3 regions of the Streptomyces sp. NPDC004561 genome follow, and region 3 is predicted to be linked to each of the others. Evidence: predicted binding sites of a transcription regulator. Region 3 holds the regulator's gene; each other region holds the start of a gene.
The links. Region 3 encodes HrcA, which represses chaperone genes, less so after heat shock. Its sites were predicted from a motif close to TTNGCACTCNGNNNNNCNGAGTGCNAA; they were not measured.
Positions count from the first base shown of each region.

Region 1: groL (chaperonin GroEL) is a predicted target of HrcA. The motif match lies at 1,794-1,820, and genes of this name have one in related genera.
Region 2: groES (co-chaperone GroES) is a predicted target of HrcA. The motif match lies at 1,136-1,162, and genes of this name have one in related genera.

Region 1 covers NZ_JBSGDB010000084.1:14,362-22,796, forward strand. Annotated here, with positions in the region: gene groL (chaperonin GroEL) at 8-1,630, opposite strand; gene ACWEN3_RS14205 (cold-shock protein) at 1,934-2,137, opposite strand; gene ACWEN3_RS14210 (MoaD/ThiS family protein) at 2,580-2,855, opposite strand; gene thrC (threonine synthase) at 2,852-4,135, opposite strand; SAM riboswitch class I at 4,153-4,297, opposite strand; gene ACWEN3_RS14220 (glucosyl-3-phosphoglycerate synthase) at 4,428-5,372, shown strand; gene ACWEN3_RS14225 (alpha,alpha-trehalose-phosphate synthase (UDP-forming)) at 5,456-6,892, shown strand; gene otsB (trehalose-phosphatase) at 6,880-7,755, opposite strand; gene ACWEN3_RS14235 (DUF3263 domain-containing protein) at 7,792-8,016, opposite strand; gene ACWEN3_RS14240 (extracellular solute-binding protein) at 8,052-8,435, opposite strand, start outside.
Region 2 covers NZ_JBSGDB010000110.1:6,983-16,975, reverse strand. Annotated here, with positions in the region: gene groL (chaperonin GroEL) at 1-555, opposite strand, end outside; gene groES (co-chaperone GroES) at 682-990, opposite strand; gene ACWEN3_RS16965 (polysaccharide deacetylase family protein) at 1,236-2,042, opposite strand; gene ACWEN3_RS16960 (polysaccharide deacetylase family protein) at 2,039-2,965, opposite strand; gene ACWEN3_RS16955 (THUMP-like domain-containing protein) at 3,057-4,235, shown strand; gene ACWEN3_RS16950 (RNA polymerase sigma factor) at 4,247-5,521, opposite strand; gene ACWEN3_RS16945 (YciI family protein) at 5,561-5,917, opposite strand; partial or broken gene ACWEN3_RS16940 (substrate-binding domain-containing protein) at 6,119-6,445, opposite strand; partial or broken gene ACWEN3_RS16935 (glycoside hydrolase family 3 C-terminal domain-containing protein) at 6,392-7,161, shown strand; gene ACWEN3_RS16930 (COG4705 family protein) at 7,319-8,191, shown strand; gene ACWEN3_RS16925 (hypothetical protein) at 8,399-8,656, opposite strand; gene tsaD (tRNA (adenosine(37)-N6)-threonylcarbamoyltransferase complex transferase subunit TsaD) at 8,653-9,741, opposite strand; gene rimI (ribosomal protein S18-alanine N-acetyltransferase) at 9,734-9,993, opposite strand, start outside.
Region 3 covers NZ_JBSGDB010000075.1:2,793-12,785, reverse strand. Annotated here, with positions in the region: gene ACWEN3_RS13145 (S41 family peptidase) at 1-3,008, opposite strand, end outside; gene ACWEN3_RS13140 (hypothetical protein) at 3,118-3,672, opposite strand; gene ACWEN3_RS13135 (VOC family protein) at 3,754-4,146, opposite strand; gene ACWEN3_RS13130 (16S rRNA (uracil(1498)-N(3))-methyltransferase) at 4,164-4,910, opposite strand; gene ACWEN3_RS13125 (nitronate monooxygenase) at 4,907-5,983, opposite strand; gene dnaJ (molecular chaperone DnaJ) at 6,185-7,321, opposite strand; gene hrcA (heat-inducible transcriptional repressor HrcA) at 7,322-8,338, opposite strand; gene ACWEN3_RS13110 (MBL fold metallo-hydrolase) at 8,504-9,226, shown strand; gene ACWEN3_RS13105 (DUF3097 domain-containing protein) at 9,261-9,993, shown strand, end outside.

The DNA of each region.
Region 1 (8,435 bases), on a different contig from region 3:
AGGTCGATCAGAAGTCCATGTCACCGCCCGGCATGCCGCCGCCGGCCGGCGCGGCGGCCTTCTCCGGCTTGTCGGCGATGACGGCCTCGGTGGTGAGGAACAGCGCGGCGATGGAGGCGGCGTTCTGCAGGGCAGAGCGGGTCACCTTCGCCGGGTCGATGATGCCCTCGGCGACCAGGTCGACGTACTCGCCGGTCGCGGCGTTCAGGCCGTGGCCCGGGGTCAGGTTGCGCACCTTCTCCACCACGACACCGCCCTCGAGGCCGGCGTTGACGGCGATCTGCTTCAGCGGGGCCTCGAGCGCGAGCTTCACGGCCTGGGCGCCGGTCGCCTCGTCACCCTCGAGCTCCAGCTTCTCGAAGACCTGGGAGGCCTGCAGCAGGGCCACGCCACCACCGGCGACGATGCCCTCCTCGACGGCGGCCTTCGCGTTGCGGACGGCGTCCTCGATGCGGTGCTTGCGCTCCTTGAGCTCCACCTCGGTGGCGGCGCCGGCCTTGATGACCGCGACACCGCCGGCGAGCTTCGCCAGGCGCTCCTGCAGCTTCTCGCGGTCGTAGTCCGAGTCGCTGTTCTCGATCTCGGCGCGGATCTGGTTGACGCGGCCGGCGACCTGGTCGGACGAGCCGGAGCCGTCGACGATGGTGGTCTCGTCCTTGGTGATGACGACCTTGCGGGCGCGGCCCAGGAGGTCCAGGGTCGCGTTCTCCAGCTTGAGGCCGACCTCCTCGGAGATGACCTCGCCGCCCGTGAGGATGGCGATGTCGCCGAGCATGGCCTTGCGGCGGTCACCGAAGCCCGGGGCCTTGACGGCGACGGACTTGAAGGTGCCGCGGATCTTGTTGACGACCAGGGTCGACAGGGCCTCGCCCTCGACGTCCTCGGCGATGATCAGCAGCGGCTTGCCCGACTGCATGACCTTCTCCAGGAGCGGGAGCAGGTCCTTGACCGAGGAGATCTTGGAGTTGGCGATGAGGATGTACGGGTCCTCCAGCACCGCCTCCATGCGCTCCATGTCGGTCGCGAAGTAGGCGGAGATGTAACCCTTGTCGAAGCGCATGCCCTCGGTGAGCTCGAGCTCCAGGCCGAAGGTGTTGCTCTCCTCGACGGTGATGACGCCTTCCTTGCCGACCTTGTCCATGGCCTCGGCGATGAGCTCGCCGATCTGGGTGTCGGCGGCGGAGATGGACGCGGTGGAGGCGATCTGCTCCTTGGTCTCGACGTCCTTCGCCTGCTCCAGCAGGGCGGCGGAGACGGCCTCGACGGCCTTCTCGATACCGCGCTTCAGAGCCATCGGGTTGGCACCGGCGGCGACGTTGCGCAGGCCCTCCTTGACCAGGGCCTGGGCGAGCACGGTCGCGGTGGTCGTACCGTCGCCGGCGACGTCGTCCGTCTTCTTGGCGACTTCCTTGACCAGCTCGGCGCCGATCTTCTCGTACGGGTCCTCGAGCTCGATCTCCTTGGCGATGGAGACACCATCGTTGGTGATCGTGGGGGCGCCCCACTTCTTCTCGAGGACGACGTTGCGACCCTTGGGGCCGAGCGTCACCTTGACGGCGTCCGCGAGCTGGTTCATGCCGCGCTCGAGGCCGCGCCGCGCCTCCTCGTCGAACGCGATGATCTTGGCCATGTGAAGTGGTCCCTCCAGGACTGGGGGTGATTCCTTCGGACCGCGCCCGCGCCCGCGACGGACGGCTCGCCGACCCGGTGGTTCCTTGCCCCACCCGGCCCGCGGGCCTCACCGACCCGGTCCTTCGTTGTCACTCTCACCTTCAGAGTGCTAACGCCAATGATTAGCACTCGGCATGGTCGAGTGCAAGCGCCCGAGGGTGGTAGGGGGCCGCCGTCAGCCGCGCGCGAACACGGAGGGGCGGCGGGCACGCCGAAGGGCCCGCACCCTGTGCTGGTGCGGGCCCTTCGGCACAAGAAACGTTCAGGCGCTGAGGCGAACCATGTCGGCCTGCGGGCCCTTCTGGCCCTGCGAGATCTCGAACTCCACCCGCTGGCCCTCTTCCAGGGTGCGGTAGCCGTCCATCTGAATGGCGCTGTAGTGGACGAAGACGTCCGCACCACCGTCGACCGCGATGAAGCCGTACCCCTTCTCCGCGTTGAACCACTTGACGGTGCCCTGAGCCATGCCCAACTCCCCTATTACTGGCCCTTGCACAGATCCACACTTCGCGGACCCGGGTCAGACCTCACCCCCCATGGGACGGGGGCGTGCGCCGGAACGCGTCGACCGCGGCTGAATGTATCTGTCCAACTGCCGTCTGCAACAGGTCAATCGGACGAGAATTCTGGACGAGCCAGGCCCGGAATGTGCTGAGAATTCGCCCGACTTCAGGGCAAGTCGGGCCCCATAAAAGCCACAAAAGCCGCATAAAACCCGTGCACTTTGGCTACTTCTTATCGGGCTTGCGGCATGAATCCAGGGCTTCCGGTTGGCACTCCGGGAGCGCGTTCCCCAACTGTACCGCGCTCAATCACGCTGAATTGCCCCCTCCGCTTCTCTCACGGAGGGGGCAATCGCATGAACATTCGGTAACCGCTGTTACCGACGGTAATGTTCAGTCATCCGGTCAGCCGCCGGCGACGGCCGGGATGATGGAGACGCCCGCGCCGTCCGGGGTCACGGTCTGCAGGCCCTGCTCGAAGCGCACGTCGTCGTCGTTGACGTAGACGTTGACGAACCGGCGCAGCCTGCCCTGGTCGTCCAGCACCCGGGCGGCGATCCCGGTGTGGTTCTTCTCCAGGTCCTCGATGACCTCGGAGAGGGTCGCCCCCTCGGCGGCGACCTCGGCCCGGCCGCCGGTGTAGGTGCGCAGGATGGTGGGGATGCGAACGGTCACGCTCATGCGAGGCCAGCCTCTCGGAAGGAGTCCAGGGTCGGGCGGATGGTGGCGGTGAGGCCGGTGCCGGCCACCGCGTCGAGGGTCTTCAGGCCGTCGCCGGTGTTGAGGACGACCGTGGTCTTCGCCGGGTCCAGCACGCCGTCCTTGACCAGCTTGCGGGTGACGCCGACGGTCACACCGCCCGCCGTCTCAGCGAAGATGCCCTCGGTGCGGGCCAGCAGCTTGATCGCGTCGACCACCTCGGCGTCCGTCACGTCCTCCACGGCACCGCCGGTGCGGCGGGCGATGTCCAGGACGTACGGCCCGTCGGCCGGGTTGCCGATCGCGAGGGACTTGGCGATGGTGTTCGGCTTCTGCGGCCGGACCACGTCGTGCCCGGCCTTGAAGGCGGTCGACACCGGCGAGCAGCCCTCGGCCTGGGCGCCGAAGATCTTGTACGGCCTGTCCTCGACCAGACCCAGCTTGATCAGCTCCTGCAGCCCCTTGTCGATCTTCGTGAGCTGCGAGCCGGAGGCGATCGGGACGACGATCTGGTCGGGCAGCCGCCAGCCGAGCTGCTCGCAGATCTCGTACGCCAGGGTCTTGGAGCCCTCGGCGTAGTAGGGCCGCAGGTTGACGTTGACGAATCCCCAGCCCTCGCCGGCGGGGTCGCCGATCAGCTCGGAGCAGAAGCGGTTCACGTCGTCGTAGTTGCCCTCGATGCCGACGAGTTCGCCGCCGTAGACCGCGGCCATGACGACCTTGCCCTGCTCCAGGTCGTGCGGGATGAACACGCAGGAGCGGAAGCCGGCGCGGGCGGCGGCGGCGCCGACGGCGCCGGCCAGGTTGCCGGTGGAGGAGCAGCTGAGCGTCGTGAAGCCGAAGGCGCGGGCGGCCTCCAGGGCCTGCGCGACGACGCGGTCCTTGAAGGAGTGCGTCGGGTTGCCGGAGTCGTCCTTCACGTACAGACCGCCGGTCACGCCCAGCTCGCGCGCCAGGTTGTCGGCCTTGACGAGCTGGGTCCAGCCGGGGTTGATGTTCGGCTTGCCGGCCACGTCCGCGGGGACGGGCAGCAGCGGCGCGTAGCGCCAGATGTTCGCGGGTCCCGCCTCGATGCGCCGACGCAGTTCCTCGGTCTCGTAGGCCGAGAAGTCGTACGCGATCTCCAACGGGCCGAAACACTCCTCGCAGGCGAACAGCGGTCCGAGGGGTACCCGGTGACCGCACTCGCGGCAGCTCAGGGCAGCGGCCGGACCGAGGTCCACAGTGGGATTGCTGGTGCTTGCAACTGTCTGCACAGCCATGGAGGCGAGGCCCTTTCTCCTCATCTTCCTCACGACGCATCTCGCCGTGAGACGGATTTGGCACCTTCCCTAGCCGGGAGCCTCGCTCGGAAAGACGAGAAACCGGCTGGAGGGTTGCCGGGGCTTCATCGGGCCGTGTCCCTCTGCCCCTCTGGATGAGCTGTATGTGGTTGTCAACGCGGGCGACCCCCGACATGCGATGGTCATCGGCGTTGTTCAAGACTGTAACCGAAGGCCAGGACAGTTGAGATAGTCGTCCGAAGCGCGAGACAACCGTGAGGAGCCGCAGACCGTGCTGGAAGAAGTCGAGCGCTGGCTGAGCACCCGCTCCTGGTCCGTGTCCGATCGCCCGCTGCACCTGGTCCTCGCCGCCAAGCAACGCACGGGTCACACGATCAGCGTCGTACTGCCCGCGCTCAACGAGGAGGAGACCGTCGGCGACATCGTCGCCGTGATCCGGCGCGACCTCGTGGAGCGGGTCCCGCTCGTAGACGAGATCGTCGTCGTCGACTCCGGTTCCACCGACCGCACCTCCGCGGTCGCCGCCGCCGCGGGCGCGCGGGTCGTCCACCGCGACGACATCCTGCCCCGCATCCCCGCCGTTCCGGGCAAGGGGGAGGTCCTGTGGCGCTCCCTCCTCGTCACCACCGGGGACATCGTCTGCTTCATCGACGCCGACCTCAGGGAGTTCTCCTCCGACTTCGTCTCCGGGATCGTCGGCCCCCTGCTGACCGACCCCGAGGTGGATCTGGTCAAGGCCATGTACGACCGCCCGCTCGCCGGATCGGCGGGGCAGGGCGGCCGGGTCACCGAGCTGATGGCCCGGCCGCTGCTGAACATGCACTGGCCGCAGCTGGCCGGCTTCGTGCAGCCGCTGGGGGGCGAGTACGCGGCCCGGCGCTCGCTGCTGGAGCAGCTGCCCTTCCCGGTCGGCTACGGGGTGGAGCTGGGCATGCTGGTCGACGCGCTGCACCTGGCCGGCCTGGACGCGCTGGCCCAGGTGGACGTGGGGGTGCGCAAGCACCGGCACCAGGACGGGCAGGCGCTGGGCCGGATGGCCGCCGCCATCTACCGCACGGCGCAGCTCCGGCTCGCCCGCGGGCACCTGATCCGCCCCTCGCTGACCCAGTTCGAGCGGGGCGAGGACGGCTTCGAACCGCGCACCTACTCGGTGGACACCGAGGAGCGGCCGCCGATGACCGAGATCGCGGAGTACGCGCACCGCCGGGTGGCGTGAAAGTGGAGGTACGGCCGTATACGGCCGCCTTCCGGGGTGGTCCGTACGTTTGAGCGTTTCCGGGCCGGGCTAGGTTGAGGACCATGGCTTCCACGCACGGTGCAGAGGTGCTGGTCGCGTCCAATCGCGGCCCGGTTTCGTACGAAGTGCGCCCCGACGGTGCGGGCGGCTCGCTGCACGCCAAGCGGGGTGGCGGCGGGCTGGTCTCGGGGCTGTCGGCCATCGGGCCGGACACCGACGCGGTGTGGGTGTGCGCAGCGCTGAGCGACGGCGACCGGGAGGCCGTGCGGCGCGCGGGCGGCGGGCTGCTGCCGGCCGAGGACACCGGCGGGCAGCGGGTGCGGATGCTCGACATCGACGCCTCCGTGCACGCCGACGCGTACAACGGCATCGCCAACTCGGTGCTCTGGTTCGTCCACCACATGCTGTACCAGACGCCGCTGGAACCGGTCTTCGACGCGGAGTTCCGCCGGCAGTGGGCCGCGTACGAGGCCTACAACCGGGTCTTCGCCGAGGCGCTGGCCGAGGAGGCCGCGGACGGCGCCGCCGTGCTGATCCAGGACTACCACCTGGCCCTCGCCCCGCGCATGCTCCGCCAGCTCCGCCCCGACCTGCGCATCGGCCACTTCTCGCACACCCCCTGGGCCCCGCCGGACTACTTCCGGCTGCTGCCGGACGACATCGCGGCCGAGCTGCTGACCGGCATCCTGGGCGCGGACCGGGCCGCCTTCCTCACCCGGCGCTGGGCGGACGCGTTCACGGACTGCTGTCACGCGGTGCTGGGGCCGGGGATCCCCTCGGGCACCCGGATCGGGGTGCACGGGCTGGGCGCGGACGCGGACTTCCTGCGGAAGCGGGCCCACGAAGCGGACGTGGACGAGCGGATGGCCGTGCTGCGGCGGGAGATCGGCGAGGGGCGCCGGACGATCGTGCGCGTCGACCGCACCGAGCTGTCCAAGAACATCGTGCGCGGGCTGCTGGCGTACCGGCAGCTGCTCGACGACCACCCCGAGTGGCGCGAGCGCGTGGTGCACCTCGCGTTCGCGTATCCGTCGCGGCAGGACCTGGCCGTGTACCGCGACTACACGGCCGGGGTGCGCCGGGTGGCCGAGGAGATCAACACCCGGTACGGGACGGCCCGCTGGACCCCGGTGGTCCTGCATGTGAAGGACGACTTCGCGCGGTCGCTGGCCGCGTACCGGCTCGCCGACGTGGCACTCGTCAACCCCATCCGGGACGGCATGAACCTGGTCGCCAAGGAGGTCCCGGTCGTCTCCGACGAGGGGTGCGCGCTGGTGCTGTCGCGGGAGGCGGGGGCGTTCGAGGAGCTGGGCGACGACGCGATCGTGGTGAACCCGTACGACATCCGGGGGACGGCCGAGGCGCTGCACACGGCGCTGAACATGCCGGCGGGCGAGCGGGCGGAGCGGTCGAAGCGGCTCGCCGCCGCGGCCACCGCGCTGCCGCCCGCCCAGTGGTTCCTGGACCAGCTGCACGCGCTGGAAGGTCAGTCCAGCTGAGCCGCGAGGCTCCTCAGCAGCCGTACGACGCCCTCCGGGCCGTCCACCACCAGGTCGGCCCTTTCGGCCAGTTCGGTGACCTCCGTGCTGCCGCTGCAGACGAGCAGGCCGGGCAGGCCGTCGGAGCGGAGTTTGTCGATGGCGGCGAAGGCGGGCAGGTCGCCGAGGTCGTCACCGGCGTAGAGGACGGACTCGGCGCCGGTGGCGCGGACGTGGTCGAGGAGGGCGACCCCCTTGTCCATGCCCGGCGGGCGGAGTTCGAGGACCATGCGGCCGGGTTCGACGATCAGGCCGTGCCGGGTGGCGAGGTCGGTGAGCGGGCCGCGCAGGGCCTCGAAGGCGGCCTGCGGGTCCTCAGCGCGGCGGGTGTGCACCGCGACCGCCCGGCCCTTCTCCTCGATCCAGGTGCCCTGCCAGGCGCCGACCCGGTCGAGGACGCCGGGCAGCTCCGCGCGGACCGCGGCGACGCCGGGGTGCGGGGCGGGCGCGGTGACGGTGCCGGTGACCGCGTCCCAGCGTTCGGCGCCGTAGTGGCCGAGGACGGTCAGGTGCTCCAGGCCGGCGACGCCCGCGAAGCCGCCGTGGCGGACCGCCACGCCGGCGGGCCGGCCGGTGATCACTCCGACGGAGGCCACCTTCGGGGCGAGCGCGGCGAGCGCGGGGACGGCCCCGGGGTGGGCTCGGGCCTGCTCGGGGTCGGCGACGATCGGGGCGAGCGTGCCGTCGAAGTCGAGACCGACCACCGCGGTGCGGGGCCTCGCGAGCAGCGCGGCGAGCCCCTCGCGGCCGGCCCGGGTGGTGGGGGTCGGCAGGGGGCCCGGCGGGTCGGTCGGGTCCGTTGTGTCCGTCGTATGGGTGCCCATACGGCGACACTATCCGCGCGGGGCCGCCCTCACTCCTCATCGCTCGGAGCGCCGTGCCTCGCGGACCCGGCGCAGGCGGTTCACCGTCACCGGGTCGTGCGCCAGCGCCCGCTCGTCGTCCAGCAGGGCGTTGAGGAGCTGGTAGTAGCGGACCGGGGCCAGGCCCAGCTCCTCGCGTATCGCCCGCTCCTTGGCGCCGGGGCCGGTGAAGCCCCGGCGCTCCAGCTGGAGGATCGCCTTCTCGCGGCTGCCCAGTTCCATGCCCGCCACCGTAGCGCCGGGCACCGACAACCGGCTCAGCCGGCGTTGCTGCTGTCGACGGCCGTGGCGCTCGCCTCCAGGCTGGTCAGGACGCCGGACGGGCTGCCGCCGGGGGCGACGGCCTGGCCGATGTCCTTCTTCACGGCCGCGCTGACCGACGCCCAGGAGGTCTTGCCGACGGGGTACAGCTCGGAGGTGGGCAGCTGGTCCAGGAAGGGGTGCAGGGCCTTGTCGGGGGCCGCGTCCGACGCGCTCATCGTGTCGGACGCGGAGCCGGTCACCGGGAGCAGGCCGTACTCGCGGGAGAAGTCGAGGACGTTCTTCTCGTTGTAGACGAAATTGAGGAAGTCGCCGGTCTGCTCGGCGTGGCCGTTCTGCTTGAAGGCCATCATCCAGTCGGCGACGCCCATCGAGGCCCT
Region 2 (9,993 bases), on a different contig from region 3:
CAGCTCCAGACCGAAGGTGTTGGACTCCTCGACGGTGATGACACCGTCCTTGCCGACCTTGTCCATCGCCTCGGCGATCAGCTCGCCGACCTGCTGGTCCTGGGCGGACAGCGCGGCCACGGCGGCGATGTCGGACTTCTCGTCGATCGGGCGGGCCGAGGCGAGCAGGTCCTCGGAGACGGCCTTGACGGCGGCGTCGATGCCCTTCTTCAGGGCGGCCGGGGAGGCGCCGGCGGCGACGTTCTTCAGGCCCTCGCGCACCAGCGCCTGGGCGAGCACGGTGGCGGTGGTGGTGCCGTCGCCCGCGATGTCGTTGGTCTTGGTCGCCACCTCCTTCACCAGCTGCGCGCCGAGGTTCTCGTACGGGTCCTCGACCTCGACCTCACGGGCGATCGTGACACCGTCGTTGGTGATGGTGGGAGCGCCGAACTTCTTGTCGATGACGACGTTGCGGCCCTTGGGGCCGATCGTCACCTTCACCGTGTCGGCCAGCTTGTTGACGCCGCGCTCAAGGGCGCGACGGGCGTCCTCGTCGAACTTCAGAATCTTCGCCATGACAGCGGAAGCCCTCTCGGAAATCTGTGGGTACAAAGACAACTGCGCCCCGGGCGCCCGGCTTCGTTATCGGTCGCGGGGGCCAGGGGCGCAGCTTCAGAAGCAAAGGTTTGCTTCGAGGTGGAACTACTTCTCGATGATCGCGAGCACGTCGCGAGCCGAGAGGACGAGGTACTCCTCGCCGTTGTACTTCACCTCGGTGCCGCCGTACTTGCTGTAGAGGACGACGTCGCCGACCTTGACGTCGAGCGGAAGACGCTCGCCGTTCTCGAAACGGCCCGGGCCCACGGCGAGGACGGCGCCCTCCTGGGGCTTCTCCTTCGCGGTGTCCGGGATGACCAGGCCAGAGGCGGTGGTCTGCTCGGCGTCGAGCGGCTGGACCACGATGCGGTCCTCGAGCGGCTTGATGGCAACCTTGGAGCTGGTGGTCGTCACGATCCGACCTCCCCCTTCGGAGATCTCACGGGGTTAACTGTCTGAGGTGGCGACCAGGTGGATCCGTCGTCGCGGGTGCCGGACCTGCCCGTCGCGTGTTGGCACTCTCCAGGGGGGAGTGCCAGAGCCGAGACTATGACCGCGATTAGCACTCGGTCAAGCGGAGTGCCAATGCCGTGCGGCGCGTCGCCGCGTCCGGGCCGCCCGAGCGCGTTTCGCGCCGGACCGACGGACGGGCCGGCCCCCTACAGGTAGTCCTCGAGACGCCCCACCGTGAGCCCCCGCTGCTGGACCCTCCGCAGCACCCACGCGGTGCGTTCCCCGAGGGACGGGCCCGTCCCCTCGTCCGGGCCGACCAGGACGATGTCGCCGGGGCGCAGCCGGTGCGGGCCCCGGCTGTAGACGAGGTCGGCCCGGGTCAGGGCGGCGCGCCAGAGGACGACCGTGGAGATGCCGCAGTCGGCCGCCGCGCGCAGGGTGGTCGTGTCGTACGTGCCGTGGGGCGGCCGGAAGAGGCGGGGGCGGACGCCGAGGCCGGAGCGGAGGCGGTCCTGCTGGCCGCAGATCTCGGCGCGCTGGCCGGAGTACGGCAGTCCGGCCAGGGCGCGGTGGCGCAGGGCGCGGTTCTGGATGCCGGCGCCGGCCGCGCGCAGGGCGGCGAAGCGGTCGGGGCCGGCGACGCGGCCGGTGAGGAACACGGTCAGGGGAAGCTGGAGTTCGCGGACCATGGTGACGAAGCGGGGGTCCTCTTCGACGCCGTCGCCGTAGGTGAGGAAGACGACCCGGTCGTGGGTGGGGACATGGTCCACGACCGGGGGCAGGACGTCGTCCCCCGGGTGTGCCGAGAGGGGACGGGTGGTGTGCACCGGGGGCCGGGCGAGCGGCTCGGTCAGGCCCCAGTGGCGGTAGGGCTGGACGGGGGCGGGGCCGTGCGGGCGTACTCCCTCGGCCGCCTTCTTGCCCAGGCGTTCGATGGGGTCGACGGACTGGGCGCAGCCCGCGAGGAGCAGGGCCGAGGCGAAGGCCGCGGCGAGGCCCCGCGCCCGCCTCACAGGTAGTCCTCCAGGCGGGCCACGGCGTAGCCCTCGCGCGTGACCTTGTTCAGGAAGCGGCGCATGTCGTCCACCATCGTGCCGTCCCAGTCGCTGCGGCCCCGGAAGTGGGTGAGGACGATGTCGCCGCGGCGCAGCTGCTGGTCGTCCTCGCGGTACTCCCAGTGGTCGACGTACACCTCCTCGTTCCAGATCGGCGCGTACTTGATGCCGCAGGACTTGGCGGCGACCAGGGTGTCCTGGTTGTAGTTGCCGTAGGGCGGGCGGAAGACCTTCGGGCGCTTGCCGAACTGCTTCTGCATGATGTCCTGCATGTCGCAGATCTCGTGCTTCTGCTCCTCGTAGGACAGGCCCGGCAGGTAAGGGTGGTGCAGGGTGTGGTTGTTGAGGGTGTTCCCGTAGGACTGCGCCTTGCGGAAGTAGCCGTAGTCGTCCTTCACCAGGTAGTTGCTGAGGAAGGCGGTGTACGGGATCTTCAGGTCCCGCATCATCTGCAGGAACCGGGGGTCCTTCTCCGAGCCGTCGTCGATGGTGAGGAAGACGACCTTGTTCGTGGTCGGGACGGTGGTGAAGACGGGCGGCAGATCCCAGTCGCCCTGGTGGTCCACCTCGAATCCGGCGCGGGCGGTGATGTGGGGCTTCGTGGCGGGTGGCGGCGGGGGTGTCAGGGGGACCTGTGCCAGTCCCCAGCGCTTGGCGGCGGCGACCAGGCGGGCGTGTTCGGCGGCCTGGAGGGCCCGGGGGTCCGGGGCCGCGGGGGCGGCTCCGCCCTGGCCGGGTGCCGGGCGGGCGGCGGTGGTGGCGGCGCCGGAACAGCCGGTGACGAGGACGGTGGAAGCCAGGACGGCGGCCCCGCAGCCGAGGGCGGCCTTCCGCGCCCGCACCCGTGCCCGACTTTTGTCATTTTGTACTACTACTCGCATGGTGCCGGATCCTCCCAGGCAGCGGCCCGGAACCCCGGCCGACACCACCGTCCGCGGGCGCACCGTCCACCGACTGGCCCACAATGACCCGGTGAACGACCTCGCTCTGCTCCTCACCCCCGAAGGCCGTGCCCTCCTCGACGAGGTCCGCGACACCGCCCCGGCGGACGAACTCGCCGTCGCCACCCGGCTGCGCCGGGACCACCCGGCCGAGCTGGTGTCGGCCGCGCTGGGCCAGGCCCGGCTGCGGCAGCGGGCGGCGGCGAAGTTCGCCGCGGCGGACGCCGAGCGGATGTTCTTCACGCCGAACGGGGTCGAGCAGTCGACGCGGGCGAGCGTGGCGACGTACCGGGCGGAGCGGTTCAGGGAGCTGGGCGTGACCTCGGTGGCCGACCTGTGCTGCGGGATCGGCGGGGACGCGATCGCGCTGGCGCGGGCCGGGATCCGGGTGCTGGCCGTGGACCGGGACCCGCTGACGGCGGCCGTGGCGCGGGCGAACGCCGGGGCGCTGGGGCTCGGCGAGCTGATCGAGGTGCGGGAGGCCGACGTCACGGACGTGGACACCGCCGGCCACGACGCGGTGTTCGTGGACCCGGCGCGCAGGGGCGGACGCGGCAGGATCTTCGATCCCGAGGCGTACTCGCCGCCGCTGTCCTGGGCGGTGTCCGCCGCCCTGAAGGCGCCCCGAGCCGCCCTGAAGATCGCCCCGGGCGTCCCGCACGAGGCGGTGCCCGCGGAGGCCGAGGCCGAGTGGATCTCCGACGGCGGCGATGTGAAGGAGGCCGTGCTCTGGTTCGGCACCGGGGCGCCGGGCGGGGTCCGCGCCACCTTGCTGCCGGGCCCGCGCACCCTCAACGGACGGGGGCTGCCCGACCCCGAGGTCCGGCCGGTGGGGCGCTACCTGTACGAGCCCGACGGCGCGGTGATCCGCGCGCACCTGGTCGCCGAGGTCGCCGAGGAGGTCGGCGGCGGGCTGCTCGACGCGACCATCGCGTACGTCACCGCCGACGGGCTGCACCCCACCCCGTACGCCTCCGCCTACGAGATCACCGATCAACTCCCCTTCAACGTGAAGAAGTTGAGGGCCCTGCTGCGGGAACGCGAGGTCGGCACGCTGACCGTGAAGAAGCGCGGGTCGGCGGTCGAGCCGGAGGAGCTGCGCCGGAAGGTCAAGCCGCAGGGGCCCAACGCGGCGACCGTGTTCCTCACCCGGGTCGCGGGGGCGCCGACCATGCTGATCGGGGCCCCCGCGGCGACCGCTCTGCCGTGAGGCACTGCCGGTCAGGCGGGGTCCGGGAGATCGGCGAGTCTCGTCAGCAGCAGCCGGCGTTCCCTCTCGTTCCGGGTCTGTTCCGCGGCCCGGCCGAGTTCCTCGCGGGCCTCCGCCGTACGCCCGAGCCGGGCCAGCAGGTCGGCGCGGACGCTCGGCAGCAGGTGGTAGCCGCGCAGCGCGGGATCGGCCGCGACGGCGTCGACGATCGCCAGCCCGGCCCGCGGGCCCTCGGCCATCGACACGGCCACCGCGCGGTTGAGTTCGACGACCGGGGAGGGCGCGCGGGCCGCGAGCAGACCGTAGAGGGTGGCGATCGTCGCCCAGTCGGTCTCCTCGTAGGTGTACGCGTGCGCGTGGCACGCGGCGATGGCCGCCTGGAGGGCGTAGCGGCCGGGGGCGCCGGTGGCCGTGGCGTCGGTGCGGGCGAGGGCCCGGACGCCGCGGGCGATGAGCATGCGGTTCCAGCGGCGGCGGTTCTGGTCCTCCAGGAGCACCGGGCTGCCGTCGGGGGCGGTGCGGGCGGCGGTGCGGGAGGCCTGGAACTCCAGCAGGGAGGTCAGGCCGTGCACCTCCGGCTCCTTGGGCATCAGCGCGGACAGCACCCGGGCCAGCCGCAGCGCGTCCTCGCACAGGCCGGGGCGCAGCAGGTCGTCGCCGGCGGTGGCCGCGTACCCCTCGTTGAAGATCAGGTAGATGACGTCCAGGACGGAGCCCAGACGGGCCTCGCGGTCGGGTCCGTACGGCACCTCGAAGGCCACGTTCCTCGTGGCGAGGGTGCGTTTGGCGCGGACGATGCGCTGGGCGATCGTCGGCTCCGGGGCCAGGTACGCGCGGGCGATCTCGGCCGTGGTCAGACCGCCCAGCAGGCGCAGGGTGAGCGCGATGCGGGCCTCGGGGGACAGCGCCGGGTGGCAGGTGGTGAAGACGAGCCGGAGCAGGTCGTCGTCGATGTCGTCGGGGTCGGCGGGCTCCTCCGGCGGGACGGCCGTGGACAGGTCCCGGCCGATCTCGGCGAGTTTGCGGGCGTAGGTCTCGCGCCGCCGGATCAGGTCGACGGCACGGTGCCGGGCCGTGGCCATGAGCCAGGCGCCGGGGTTGTCGGGCACACCGTCGCTGGGCCACCGTTCCAGGGCGGCGACCAGGGCGTCCTGGGCCAGTTCCTCGGCGATGCCGACGTCCCGGACGATCCGGGCCACGCCGGCGATCACCCGTGGCGACTCCAGGCGGTAGACGGTCTCGATCGCGTGCGCCGCGGAGGGCGTTGCGGTGGGCTGCGGTTCCACAGCCCACCATGCAACACCCCCGCACGGCCCGGCGCCATCTCAGCCCTCGGCGATCTCGCGCACCTCGCAGGTCACGGTCCAGTAGTCCTCGTGGACCTGCAGGAACCGCTTCGTCCACTCCAGGGCCTCGGCCCGGTCCTTGCACTGCATGATCGCGTAGCCGCCGACGACCTCCTTGGACTCGGTGAACGGCCCGTCGGTCACGGAGATCCGCCCGCCCTCCCAGTGGACCTGGGTGCCCTGGGCGGACGGGGTGAGCCCGGCGGTGTCGAGCATGACGCCGGCCTTGGTGACCTCCTCGATCAGCTTCCCCATCCGCTGCATCAGCTCCTCGCTGGGGCCCTCGGCGGGAACGGAGGACTCGTCGATCCGCACGAGCGACAGGTAGCGGGGCATGGTGACTCCTTCGGTCGGGCGGCGGGGCCTGTCCCCGCTGCTCACCCGTGCGTCGAACGGCGGACGCCCGGATCGACACACGCGCCGGAAATTCCCGGGATTTTTTTCCGGGCCCGCGGAGGACGCCGTCACGGGCCCGGGCGGAACGCCGCTCCTCCAGCCCGAAGCCGAGGGGTCTTCGAGAGTTTCGAACCGCTGGACGGCGGCCGTGCTCGACCGCACCACCAGGCTCGTCGCCGGTTCCACCCGGGTCGCCGCCCGCTCCTCCCGCGCCCGCCCCAGCTCCAGCACCAGGCGGGCCGCGGCCTCGGCCATCTCGGTCAGCGGCTGTCGTACGGTCGTCAGCGGCGGGCCCACCCAGCGGGCCACCGGCAGATCGTCGAAGCCGACCACGCTGGGGTCCTCCGGGATGCGCAGGCCCAGTTCGCGGGCGGCCTCGTACAGCCCGAGGGCCTGAAGGTCATTGCCCGCGAAGACGGCGGTGGGCCGGTCGGGCCGGCTCAGCAGCCGCAGGCCGAGGCGGTGGCCCGGACGGCGGAGGCGGACGTGTGCGTGGCGGTCCTCGGCGACCGGGCGGGCCTGTTCGGCGGGGCACCTCCGGGGAGGGCTGCGACGTGGCCGACCTGAGCCTGCCCGGCGTACCGGCCGAGTTGCTGGACGCGCCGGTCGCGACGGGCGTTCCGGTCGTCCTCGTGCTGCTCACCGGTCGCCCCTACGCCCTGGGCCGCACGCACGGCCGGCTCGGCGCCGTCGTACAGGCGTTCTTCCCCGGCGAGGAGGGCGGTTCGGCGGTGGCCGGGGTCCTGTCCGGCCGGGTGAACCCCTCCGGCCGGCTCCCGGTGAGCATGCCGCACGGGCCCGGCGGCCGGCCCTGGACCTACGACGTCTCGCTGACCGTCCGCAACACCGGCGACCGCGCGGGCGCCGAGGTCGTGCAGCTGTATCGGCACGACCCGGTGGCGAGCGTGACCCGGCCCGACGTACGGCTGATCGGGTATCGGCGGCTCGCCCTGGAGCCCGGCGAGTCCCGCCGTCTGACCTTCCGTTTCCACGCAGACCTGTCCTCCTTCACGGATCGCACGGGGACCCGGGTGGTGGAGCCGGGCGCGCTGGAGCTGCGGCTGGCGGCGTCGAGCGCGGACGTACGGCACGTGGCCCGGCTCCGGCTGATCGGGCCGGTACGGGTGGTGGGCGCCGAGCGGCGGCTGCGGTGCGAGGTGGAGGTGTCCCGGAGCACTGATTGAACCCCGGGGGCCGAGTGGAACGTATGGAGCCGCGGCGAAAGCCGCGATTAATCCGCTTCCGCAAGACCCCTGACACGGGCGTTCAGGATGCTTCCAGGTCGCCCCTGACGGGGTCGGGCCGTTGTTGATCACCCCCCCCACCCGGCAGGAGCACCCTTTGACGACCACGAAGTCCGTCATGAAGAAACTGCCCGAGGTCACCCTCGCGTTCTGGATCATGAAGATCGCGGCGACGACCCTGGGCGAGACCGCGGGCGACCTGTTCGCCCAGACGCTCAAGCTCGGCTACTTCCTCACCACGATCGCCCTGTTCCTGGTCTTCGTGGTGACGCTGGTGGTCCAGCTGAGCTCCTCGCACTACAACCCGTTCTTCTACTGGACCGTGATCCTGTCGACCTCCATGGCCGGCACCACCATGTCCGACTTCATGAACCGGGACGCCAGCACGAAGTTCCTCTCGAACGGCGCGACGCACCTCGGCTGGGGCCCGCAGGGCCTCGGCCTCGGCTACCCGGAGGGCGCCGCGATCCTGATCTCGATCCTGCTGCTGATCTTCCTCGGCTGGAAGCTGAGCGGGATGACCTTCCAGATCACCGAGATCGTCACCTTCCGGGGCGAGGCCCTGTTCTGGTCGGCGATCCTGGTCTCCAACACCCTCGGCACCTCGATGGGCGACTTCCTGTCCGACAGCTCGGGCCTCGGCTACCTGGGCGGCGCGTCCCTGGTGACCGGCGTCCTGCTCGTCCTGGTCGCCCTGATGAAGGTGCCGGCGGTGCCGAACGTCCTCCTCTTCTGGATCGCGTTCGTGCTGACCCGCCCGCTGGGCGCCACGGCCGGCGACTTCCTGACCAAGCCGATCGCCAAGGGCGGCCTCGACCTGGGCACGGCCGGTTCCTCGGCGGTGCTGCTCGCGGTGCTGTTCGGTCTGATGGCGTACGCGCAGGTCAAGGAGCGGCGGGCGGCGACGGCCCCGGCGTTCGCGGGCCCCGGGGCGGAAGCGGTGCAGTCGCAGAGGGCCGGGCGCCGGTAACGCGAAACCCCGCCCCGGAGACCGGGGCGGGGTTTCAGTGGAGCGCCGGGCAGGCCTTGCACCTGCATCTCCCCGCAGGAAGCGGGACGTCTTTCCTTGGACCACCAACGCATTGCGTCCGGGCCGGTGTTCCGGCCGTTCGCTGTGTCATGATCATAGCGCAGTCCGACCGGATTTCTCAAACCCCGGCCGTCCGCCCCGTGTCGCTCAGGCGTCCGCGACCGCCTCGAATCGCCACCGGTGCACCGCACGGGTCACCAACTCCGGCCCGGGCTCCGGAAGTTCGGGCAGCCGGGCGTCGTACGGCGCGTCCCACCACGTGATGACCAGTACCCGGTCCTGCGGTGCGCGGAGGGTCTCGCGCCGCAGCGGCTCCCCGGCGAGCGGCTGCTCCCGTACCCAGCCGAGCAGTTCCTCACCGCGTCCCCCGACGGCACGCGCCTCCCACATCAACGCGACCGTCATGAGTAGAGGTTCTCCTTGCTGACCTCGTGCACCTGGTCGTGGTCGCCCGGGACGTGGGGGTCGGTGACCGGCAGGGAGGAGTCGGCCGACAGGTCCCAGCTGGACGCGGACCGGCCCCGGGCGACCATCTCGGCGCCGAGCGCGGCCACCATCGCGCCGTTGTCCGTGCACAGCTTGGGGCGCGGGACGCGCAGCCGGATGCCGGCCGCCTCGCAGCGCTCCTGGGCGAGGGCGCGCAGCCGGGAGTTGGCCGCGACACCGCCGCCGATCATCAGGTGGTCGACGCCCTCGTCCTTGCAGGCGCGGACGGCCTTGCGGGTCAGCACGTCGACGACGGCCTCCTGGAAGGAGGCGGCCACGTCGCGGACCGGGACCTCCTCGCCGGCCGCGCGCCTGGCCTCGATCCAGCGGGCCACGGCGGTCTTCAGACCGGAGAAGGAGAAGTCGTAGGCCGGGTCGCGCGGGCCGGTGAGGCCGCGCGGGAAGGCGATGGCCCCCGGGTCCCCCTCGCGCGCGTACCGGTCGATGACCGGGCCGCCGGGGAAGCCCAGGTTCAGCACGCGGGCGATCTTGTCGAAGGCCTCGCCGGCCGCGTCGTCGATCGTCGAGCCCATCGGGCGGACGTCGGAGGTGATGTCCTCGGACAGCAGCAGCGAGGAGTGGCCGCCGGACACCAGCAGCGCCATCGTCGGCTCCGGCAGCGGGCCGTGCTCCAGCTGGTCGACGCAGATGTGGGAGGCCAGGTGGTTGACGCCGTACAGGGGCTTGCCCAGCGCGTAGGCGTACGCCTTGGCGGCGGAGACACCGACGAGGAGGGCGCCCGCGAGGCCGGGCCCCGCGGTGACCGCGATGCCGTCGAGGTCCCTCGCGGAGAGGCCGGCCTGCTTCAGCGCGCGGTCGATGGTCGGGACCATCGCCTCCAGATGGGCCCGGGAGGCCACCTCCGGTACGACACCGCCGAAGCGGGCGTGCTCGTCCACGCTGGAGGCGATGGCGTCCGCCAGCAGGGTCGTGCCGCGGACGATGCCGACTCCGGTCTCGTCGCAGGAGGTCTCGATGCCGAGGACGAGAGGTTCGTCAGCCATTGATCTCGGTTCCTTGTTCGGATGTCGGCTCCGTGGCGGAGCCGCCGTCGGACGCAGTGGTCAGGCGCATCACCAGGGCGTCCACGTTCCCCGGCTGGTAGTAGCCGCGCCTGAACCCGATGGGGACGAAGCCGAAGCGCTCGTAGAGCTTCTGCGCGGCGACGTTGTCCACCCGGCACTCGAGCATCACCTCGTGACACTCGAATGCGGTCGCCGCGCGCAGCAGATCGGTCAGCAGCCGCCCGCCCAGGC
Region 3 (9,993 bases):
ACGCCGTGGTTCTCCACGTCCCAGCCGTAACCCTCCAGCCAGAACGCGTACTTGGGCTGGGTGATCAGGGTGCCGTCGACCAGGTGGTAGCGGCTGTCGATGCCGATGACACCGCCCCAGGTGCGGGTGCCGACGACCGGGCCGATGCCGAGCGCCTTGATGGCCGCGTTGACGATGTCCCCGTCGGAGCCGGAGAACTCGTTGGCGACGGCGACGACGGGGCCCCGGGGCGCGTCCCTCGGGTAGCTCTCGGGCCGCATGCCACGGGGAAGGTCCCAGCCGACGATCCGGCGGGCCAGCTTCTCCACGACGAGCTGGGAGGTGTGTCCGCCGCGGTTCTCGCGCACGTCGACGACGAGGCCCTCGCGGGCCACCTCGACACGCAGGTCGCGGTGGATCTGGGCCCAGCCGGGCGCCTGCATGTCGGGCACGTGGAGGTAGCCGAGCCGGCCCGCGGACCTCTCGTGGACGTAGGCCCGCCGGCCGGCGACCCAGGCGTGGTAGCGCAGCGGCTCCTCGTCCGCGAGCGGGACCACCACGGCATGCCGGGGATCACCGCCGCCGGAGGGCGAGACGGTCAGCTCGACGGGCTTTCCGGCCGTGCCGGTCAGCAGCGGGCCGGGGCCGGTCACCGGGTCGACCGGCTGTCCGCCGACGGCGACGATCGCGTCCCCGGGACGGACGGCCACCCCGGGCGCGGCGAGCGGGCTGCGCGCCTGCGGGTCGGAGGTCTCCGCGGGCAGGATGCGGTCGATGCGCCAACTGCCGTCCTCGTGGCGGGAGATGTCCGCGCCGAGCAGACCCTGGCGGGCGCCGTTGCCGAAGCCGCCGCGCGGCATGACATAGGCGTGCGAGGTGCCGAGTTCGCCGTGCACCTCCCACAGGAGGTCCACCAGGTCGTCGTGGGTGGCGAGGCGGTCGAGGACGGGACGGTAGCGGTCGAGGACGCCGTCCCAGTCGACGCCGCCCATGTCGGGCCGCCAGAAGTGGTCCCGCATGATGCGGCCCGTCTCCTCGTACATCTGCCGCCACTCGGCGGCCGGGTCGACGGTCTGCCGGATCCGGCTCAGGTCGACGGTGATGTTGGAGTCGCTGTCCTCGTCGCCGGAGGCGCGCCGGTCGCTGGGGACGACCTTCAGCTTGCCGTCGGTCCACAGCAGCGCCCGCTTGCCGTCGCCGCTGATCTCGAAGTGGTCCGCGTCGGCGGCCAGATGGTCCAGGCGGTGCTGGGCCAGGTCGTAGCGCTCCAGCTCGGTCTTGGGGTCGGGGTCGTCCGGCGTGGCGCGGGAGGCGCCGAGGACGCCGCGCACCGGGTGCCGGAGCCAGAGCACCCCGTCCTTGGCGGCGCGCAGGTTGGAGTAGCGGGTGGCCTCCACCGGGAAGGGCACGATGCGGTCGGCGAGTCCGTCGAGGTCGATCCGCGTCGTCGGCACGCCCTCGCTGTCCGGCGTCTCCTCCTTGTCGGAGGCCTCGAAGGGGCGGCCGTGCCGCTGCGGCCCGAACGGGGACGGCGTGGTCGCGGCCAGCGTGATCAGGTAGGGGCGGGTGCCCTCCACGAAGGCCAGGTCGAAGACGTGCTCGTCGTAGACCGGGTCGAAGGAGCGGTTGGAGAGGAAGGCGAGGTGCTTGCCGTCGAGGGTGAAGGCGGGCGCGTAGTCCTGGAAGCGCAGCGGGGTCGCCTCGGTGACCGACAGATCGGTGGTGTTGGCGAGGCGCAGCTGGCACAGCGGGCGCGCTCCCGGGTGGCTCCAGGCGAGCCAGGCCGAGTCGGGCGAGAAGGCGAGGTCGCTCACGTCGCCGTCCTCGCTGCGGTCGACCTCGCGCACTTCGCCGGTCTCCCGCTCGACCAGCAGCAGCCGGCCGTCGTGGGAGGCGACGGCGGCCCGGCTGCCGTCGGGGGCCATCGCCAGTTCCAGGACCCGGCCGAGTCGTCCCGCGGCCAGCCGGCGCGGGGTCGCGCCGACGGCGACGCCGGTGGCGGGCGCGAACTCCAGGGCGTCCTCGCCCTCGGCGTCCGTCACCCACACCACCCACTCCTCGCCCTCCGCGCGGAAGGTGCGGGGCAGCCGGGCGCGCACGCCGGGCCGCGCGGCGAGCGCGCGGGCCGGGCCGGAGCGGTGGGTGATCCAGTGCACGGTGCCCCGCACGGCGACCGCGCTGCCGCGCGCGGTGTGGTCGGGGGCGGCCGAGCCGAACCAGCGGGAGGCGTTCACCGGGAAGGGCTGCAGGTCCGTGCGGGGCCCGCCGAGCCGGACCTCCAGGCGGCGCGGCTCCGCGCCGTCGAGGTCGTCCAGGAGCCACAGTTCGCCGGCGCTGGAGTAGACGACACGGCTGCCGTCGGTGGCGGCGTGCCGGGCGTAGTGACCGTCGAGGGGCGTGTGCCGGCGCAGGTCGGAGCCGTCGGCGTGGGAGGAGTACAGGGCGCCGGTGCCCTCGTGGTCGGAGAGGAACGCGATCCGGTCGCCGGCCCACAGCGGGTACTCGATGTTGCCGTCCAGGTCCTCGTGCAGGCGCACGAACTCGCCGTCGCCGTCGCGGTCGATCCACAGCCGGCCGGCGGTTCCGCCGCGGTACCGCTTCCACCAGGCGGCCTCGCGGCCCATCGGCGCGGACAGCAGCACGGTGTGCGGGCCGCGCACGACGTCGCCGACGGGCCCGTACGGCAGGGTGGCCGCGGGTCCGCCGTCCAGCGGGACGGCACGGGCCCAGGTGCGGCGCAGACTGGGCTGGCCGGCGGTGCTGACCGCGAGGACCTCGCCGTCCGGGGTCCAGCCGCGCACCTGGGTCTTCCAACTGCCCCAGTGCGTCAGCCGCCTGGCCGGGCCGCCGGCGACCGGCGCGAGGTGCACCTCGGGGGCGCCGTCGCGGGTCGAGGTCCAGGCGACGGCGGTGCCGTCGGGCGAGATGCGGGGATGGTTCACCGGTACGTTGTCGGCACTGACCCGCCAGGGCCGGCCCCCGTCGAGGGGTGCCAGCCACACGTCGTCCTCGGCGACGAAGGTCACCAAGTCGCCGTGCAGGTGCGGGAATCGGAGGTAGCCGGAGGTTCCTGTCGCAGCGCCCTGAGTCACCCCGTCACTGTACGCAGCGGTGGCGCTCCCCGCCCCTCTTTTCCGATCACTTGCCCTGGGCGGGCCAGCAGGTCGGGTCGCCCTTGCACCAGACGGTCCGGGTGACGGTGACCGTCACGGTCGGCTGTCCGCCGCCGGGCCGGTAGGTGGGCGGGCGGTACGTCGGGCCGGGCGTGGCGTTGCAGTCGCCGAGCCCGCTGACGTGGAACACCTGTCTGCCGCCGACCCTGGCCGTCAGGTTCCCGCGCACACAGGCCCCGTCGACGGCCTTGGTCACCTCGCCGGTGACGGTGATCTTCCGCCGGTCCTTGGTCTCCCCCTGGCAGTCGACGGAGACGACGGTGGTCTCGGTCGGCGAGGGCGTCCTCGCCGACGTGCCGCCTCTGCCGTAACCGCCGGTGCAGGTGAGCCAACTGACGTCCACGTGCTGCTGTTTCAGCCGGGCCGTCGCGGTCGTGTCGGTGGTGTAGGCGACGCTCGCCGAGCCGAGGTCGTCGGGCCGGCAGGCCACCATGGCGCCGCCGGCCGCCGCGACCAGCCCCACGACGGCCACCGCCCGTGTCCCGCGCGTCCCGCGCCGAATCCGTCCCAAAGCCCCCATGCACGGCAGCGTGCCACCGACCCGCACGAAGCGGAAGGCCGCATACGGCCACTCACCCGCCGGGCGGTGGCCGGGTGCGCGTCAGCCGCGCAGCAGCAGCCACTCCTGGAGTTCGACCAGGTTGCCCTCCGGGTCCTTGAGGTGGGCCACCCGCATCCGGTCGGTCATGAGGACCGGGCCGTGCAGCAGGGCCGTGCCGCGGGCGGTGATCTCCGCGCAGTAGGCGTCGAGGTCGTCCACGCGCAGCACCACCAGGGAGCGGTGGCCCGTGGCGGTCTCGCCCAGCTCGTCCAGCACCCGGGCCATCATCGCCCGGTCCTGCAGGGCGATGCCCGCGGAGCCGGCGTGCGGGCTGAACTTCTCGTACGGGCCCTGCGCCGCGCCGGACTGCGGCTTGAGGCCGAGGACATCGGCGTAGAAGCGGTAGCAGGCGGCGAAGTCGGTGACCAGAAGCCGGACTTGGGCGAGTTCCATGGCGTCCCCCAGGTGTGTCAGGACCAGCGGCCGGTGCGTCCCAGCAGAAGGGCCGCGGCGGCGGTGCCGGCGGTGGATGTGCGCAACACGGTAGGACCCAGCACGTACGCCCGCGCGCCCGCCTCCTCGAACAGCGCCAGCTCGTCGCGCGAGACACCGCCCTCCGGGCCGACGACCAGCACGATCCGGCCCTCGGCGGGGAGTTCGGCGGTGGCCAGCGGCCGGCTCTCGTGCTCGAAGTCGGAGTGGAGCACCCCGGCGAAGTCGGCTTCGGCGAGAAGTGCGGCGACCTGCTTGGTGGTCGCCGCGTCCGCGACCTCGGGGAAGCGGACCCGCCGGGACTGCTTCCCGGCCTCCCGGGCGGTGGCCCGCCATTTGCCGAGGGCCTTCAGCCCCCGGTCGCCCTTCCACTGGGTGATGCAACGGGCCGCCTGCCACGGCACGATGGCGTCGACGCCGGTCTCCGTCATGGTCTCGACGGCGAGTTCGCCCCGGTCGCCCTTGGGCAGGGCCTGGACGACGGTGATGCGCGGGCTCGGCGCCGGCTCCTCGGAGATCCCGCTCATGTGGACGATCAGCCGGTCCTTGCCCTCGCTGCCGATCACCTCGCACACGGCGTAGCGTCCGGCGCCGTCGGTGAGGACGACCTCCTCGCCGGACTGCAGCCGCTTGACGGAGACGGCGTGGCGGCCCTCGGGACCGTCCAGGACATAGCGGTCGCCGTCCGGGTCGAAGTGCTCGACGACGAACACCGGCGCGGTCATCGCAGGCCTCCCCCGGCCGACAACGCTGTCCGGGCGGCGGCGAGTTCGTCGGCCAGCACCTCCACCAGCCGTCCGGCCGGCAGCTCCCGGGCCAGCCGGTGGCCCTGGCCCGCCCACAGCGCCATGCCCTGCGCGTCCCCGGCCTTGGCAGCGGCCTTGCGCAGCGGGACGGTGAGGTGGTGGAGCTCCGGGTAGGCGGCGGGGGCGTACGGGCCGTGCTCGCGCAGGAAGCGGTTGACCAGTGCGCGCCCCGGTCGGCCGGAGAACGCCCGGGTCAACTCGGTGCGCACGAACAGGGGGTTGGTGAGCGCCAGCTTGTGCACGTCCTGGGCGCCGGACTCGGGGGTGGCGAGGAAGGCGGTGCCCAGCTGGGCCGCGCTCGCGCCCGCGGCGAGGACGGCGGCGATCTGGCCGCCGCGCATGATGCCGCCCGCGGCGACGACCGGGATGCGCACGCTCTCCCGGATCTGCGCGACCAGCGACAGCAGGCCGATGCCGGAGCCGTCGATGTCAGGGATGTCCCGGTGCGTGCCCTGGTGACCGCCGGCCTCCACGCCCTGTGCGATCACCGCGTCCGCCCCCGCCCGCTCCACCGCGACGGCCTCCTCGGCGGTGGTGGCGGTGGCCAGGGTGACGGTGCCGGCCCGGCGCAGCCTGTCCAGGACGTCCCCGCCCGGCACGCCGAAGTGGAAGGAGACCACCGGCACCGGGTTGTCGAGGAGGACGGCGAGCTTGGCGTCGTAACCGTCGTCCCGGCCGCTGTCCGGATCGCCCAGCTCGGTGTCGTACCAGGCGGCCTCGCCGGCCAGCTGGTGGGCGTACATCTCCACGGCGCCGGACTCGGCGTTGGCGGGCTGCGGCATGAACACGTTCACGCCGAACGGGCGGCCCGTGAGCCCCCGCAGCTGCTTGATCTCCTGGTACATGCCGTCGGCGGTCTTGTACCCGGCGGCGAGGAAGCCGAGGCCACCGGCCTCGGATACGGCGGCGGCGAGCTGCGGGAGGGAGACACCGCCCGCCATGGGGGCCTGCACGATCGGGTGGGGAAAGAGATCGGTCAGCGCGGAGGACATGACCGCATGTTGTCACGTCCTTTGCACAAGTCCGAATCCGGGCTTCCCCTGGCATAAGCCAGGGGCAACCTCACCGACCGGCGGTCCTCTCAGCGCCCGTTGAAGGCGTCCTTCAGCCGCGAGAACAGCCCCTGCTGACCCGGCTGACTGCGCCTGCCCGGGGGCCGACCCCCGGACCCCCGGCCGCCACACCACCCGGCGTCAGCGCCCGTTGAAGGCATCCTTCAGCCGCGAGAACAGCCCCTGCTGACCCGGCTGGAACTGGCCCTGGGGCCGCTCCTCGCCGCGCAGCTTGGACAGCTCGCGCAGCAGGCGCTCCTGCTCGGGGTCGAGCTTGGTCGGGGTCTGGACCTCGACGTGGACGATCAGGTCACCCCGGCCGCCGCCGCGCAGATGCGTGACGCCCCGGTTGTGCAGCGGGATCGACTGGCCGGACTGGGTCCCGGGCCGGATGTCGACGTCCTCCAGGCCGTCCAGCGTCTCCAGCGGCACCTTCGTGCCGAGCGCCGCCGCGGTCATCGGGATGGTGACCGTGCAGTGCAGGTCGTCGCCGCGCCGCTGGAAGGTCGAGTGCGGCAGCTCGTGGATCTCGACGTACAGGTCGCCGGCCGGACCGCCGCCGGGGCCGACCTCGCCCTCGCCGGCGAGCTGGATGCGGGTGCCGTTGTCGACACCGGCCGGGATCTTCACGGTCAGGGTCCGCCGCGAGCGGACACGGCCGTCGCCCGCGCACTCCGGGCACGGGGTCGGCACGACCGTGCCGAAGCCCTGGCACTGGGGGCAGGGCCGGGACGTCATGACCTGGCCCAGGAAGGACCGGGTCACCTGCGACACCTCGCCGCGGCCGCGGCACATGTCGCACGTCTGGGCGGTGGTGCCCGGGGCCGCGCCCTCGCCGTTGCAGGTGTTGCAGACGACCGCGGTGTCGACCTGGATGTCCTTGGTCGTCCCGAAGGCCGCCTCGTCCAGCTCGACCTCGATCCGGATCATCGCGTCCTGGCCGCGCCGCGTGCGCGAGCGCGGGCCGCGCTGCGACGCCGTGCCGAAGAACGCGTCCATGATGTCGGAGAAGTTGCCGAAGCCACCGGCCCCGAAGCCGCCCGCGCCCGCGCCGCCCGACTGGGACAGCGGGTCGCCGCCGAGGTCGTAGACCTGCTTCTTCTGCGGGTCCGACAGCACCTCGTAAGCGGCGTTGATCTCCTTGAACCGCTCCTGGGTCTTCGGATCCGGGTTGACGTCCGGGTGCAGCTCGCGGGCGAGCCGACGGAAGGCCTTCTTGATCTCTTCCTGCGACGCGTCGCGGCGCACGCCGAGAACGGCGTAGTAGTCCGTGGCCACTTACGACTCCGCCAGGATCTGTCCGACGTACCGTGCCACTGCGCGTACCGCTCCCATCGTTCCTGGGTAGTCCATGCGGGTCGGTCCGACCACGCCGAGCTTGGCAACCGCCTCGCCGCCCGAACCGTAGCCGACCGACACCACGGAGGTGGAGTTGAGTCCCTCGTGGGCGATCTCGTGCCCGATACGCACGGTCACGCCCGGATCCTTCGCCTCGCCGAGGAGCTTGAGGAGCACGACCTGCTCCTCGAGGGCCTCCAGGACGGGCCGGATCGTGAGGGGGAAGTCATGCCCGAAGCGGGTCAGATTGGCGGTGCCGCCGATCATCAGCCGCTCCTCGTTCTCCTCGACGAGTGTCTCCAGAAGAGTGGAGAGCACCGTGGAGACCGTACCGCGGTCCTCGGCATCGAAGGCGTCGGGCAGGTCCTCGACCAGCTTCGGCACATCCGCGAAGCGACGGCCCGCGACCCGGCTGTTCAGCCGTGCGCGCAGGTCCGCCAGGGACGCCTCGCCGAACGGCGCCGGGCAGTCGACCATCCGCTGCTCGACCCGGCCGGTGTCCGTGATCAGCACGAGCATCACCCGCGCGGGCGCGAGCGAGAGCAGCTCCACGTGCCGCACGGTGGACCGGGTCAGGGACGGGTACTGCACGACGGCGACCTGCCGGGTCAGCTGCGCGAGCAGCCGCACCGTGCGGGCCACGACGTCGTCGAGGTCGACGGCGCCCTCGAGGAAGTTCTGGATCGCCCGGCGCTCCGGCGCGGTCATCGGCTTGACGCCCGCGAGCTTGTCCACGAACAGCCGGTAGCCCTTGTCGGTGGGGATGCGCCCCGCACTGGTGTGCGGCTGGGCGATGTACCCCTCGTCCTCCAGGGCCGCCATGTCGTTGCGGACGGTCGCCGGGGAGACGCCGAGGTTGTGCCGCTCGGTGAGGGCCTTGGAGCCCACGGGCTCCTCGGTGCCGACATAGTCCTGGACGATGGCGCGCAGCACCTGGAGCCTGCGTTCACTCAGCATTCGCGCGCACCTCCAGCACGTCGTCGTCCCCTCTGTCCCGCGGTTCGTCCTGCTTGGCACTCTTCGTATGTGAGTGCCAGTCTTCCCCGGCCAGTGTACGGCCGTGGGGTACTCCCCGGGCAAGGTCGGTGCCGTCCCAGCTGCTCGTACGGCTAGCGTCGCGGTATGACGGTGACTTGGGAAGAGCTCGGGTGGGAGCGGCTGGCGGCCGGGGTCGGGCGGTGCCGGCTGCCCGGCTGGGACTGCACGGCCGGGCTGGTCCTCGGCGAGGGTACGGCACTGATGGTGGACGCCGGGTCGAGTCTGGCCGAAGGCGCCCGGCTGCGGGCCCGGGCCGAGGAGCTGACCGGCGGCCGTGTGACCCATCTCGCGCTGACCCACGCCCACTTCGACCACGTCTTCGGCGCCGCCGCGTTCGCCGGGGCGCGGGTGTACGCGGCGGTGGGCGTCGACGCGGTCCTCACCCGCGAGCGGGAGGAGCTGCGCCTGGACGCGGTCCGCAACGGTCTCCCGGTGGCGGACGCGGACGAGGCGGTGGACGCCCTCGCCGCGCCCCAGCACCTGGTCTCCGGCGAGCGGACCCTCGACCTCGGCCCCGGCCGGCAGGTGCTGCTGGCCAACGTCGGCCCGGGCCACACCGCCCACGACCTCGCCGTGTGCGTGCCGGGTCCCCGCGAGGTGGTCTTCTGCGGCGACCTGGTCGAGGAGTCCGGCGAGCCCCAGGCGGGCCCGGACGCCGTGCCGTCCCACTGGCCGGACGCCCTGGACCGGCTGCTGGCGCTCGGCGGCGAGGACGCGCTGTACGTGCCCGGTCACGGGGCGGTGGTGGACGCCGACTTCGTACGGCGGCAACGGGACACCCTGGCCGCGCGCTTCGGCGTGTCGTGAGCGCGGCCGTACGGGTTCTCCTATCGTCATCCGAATGCGCCAGTACACCTCGGACCTGACTCCCCCCTGGAAGAAGCCGCAGCCCGTGCCCGAGGTGCCGGCCGAGCCGGGCCTGGTGGTGGAGGAGCCCGGCACCGGGTTCTGCGGCGCGGTGATCCGCTGCGAGGCGGGCACGGTGACCCTGGAGGACCGCTTCGGCAAGCACCGGGTGTTCCCGCTGGAGCCGCGCGGCTTCCTGCTGGAGGGCCGTGTGGTGACCCTGGTACGGCCCGCCTCCGGCCCGGCGCGGCCCACCCGCACGGCCTCCGGTTCGGTCGCCGTGCCGGGCGCCCGCGCGCGCGTGGCCCGCGCCGGCCGCATCTACGTCGAGGGCCGGCACGACGCCGAGCTGGTCGAGCGGGTCTGGGGCGACGACCTGCGCATCGAGGGCGTGGTCGTGGAGTACCTGGAAGGCGTCGACGACCTGCCGGCCGTCATCGAGGACTTCGCCCCGGGGCCCGACGCGCGCCTGGGCGTCCTGGTGGACCATCTGGTGCCGGGCACCAAGGAGTGGCACATCGCCCGGTCGGTCACCAGCGACCACGCCCTGGTCGTCGGCCACCCCTACATCGACGTCTGGCAGGCCGTGAAGCCCTCGTCCCTGGGCATCCCGGCCTGGCCCGTGATCCCGCGAGGCCAGGACTGGAAGACGGGGGTGTGCCGGGCCCTGGGCTGGCCGGAGAACACCGGCGCGGCCTGGCAGCGGATCCTGTCCGGGGTGCGGTCGT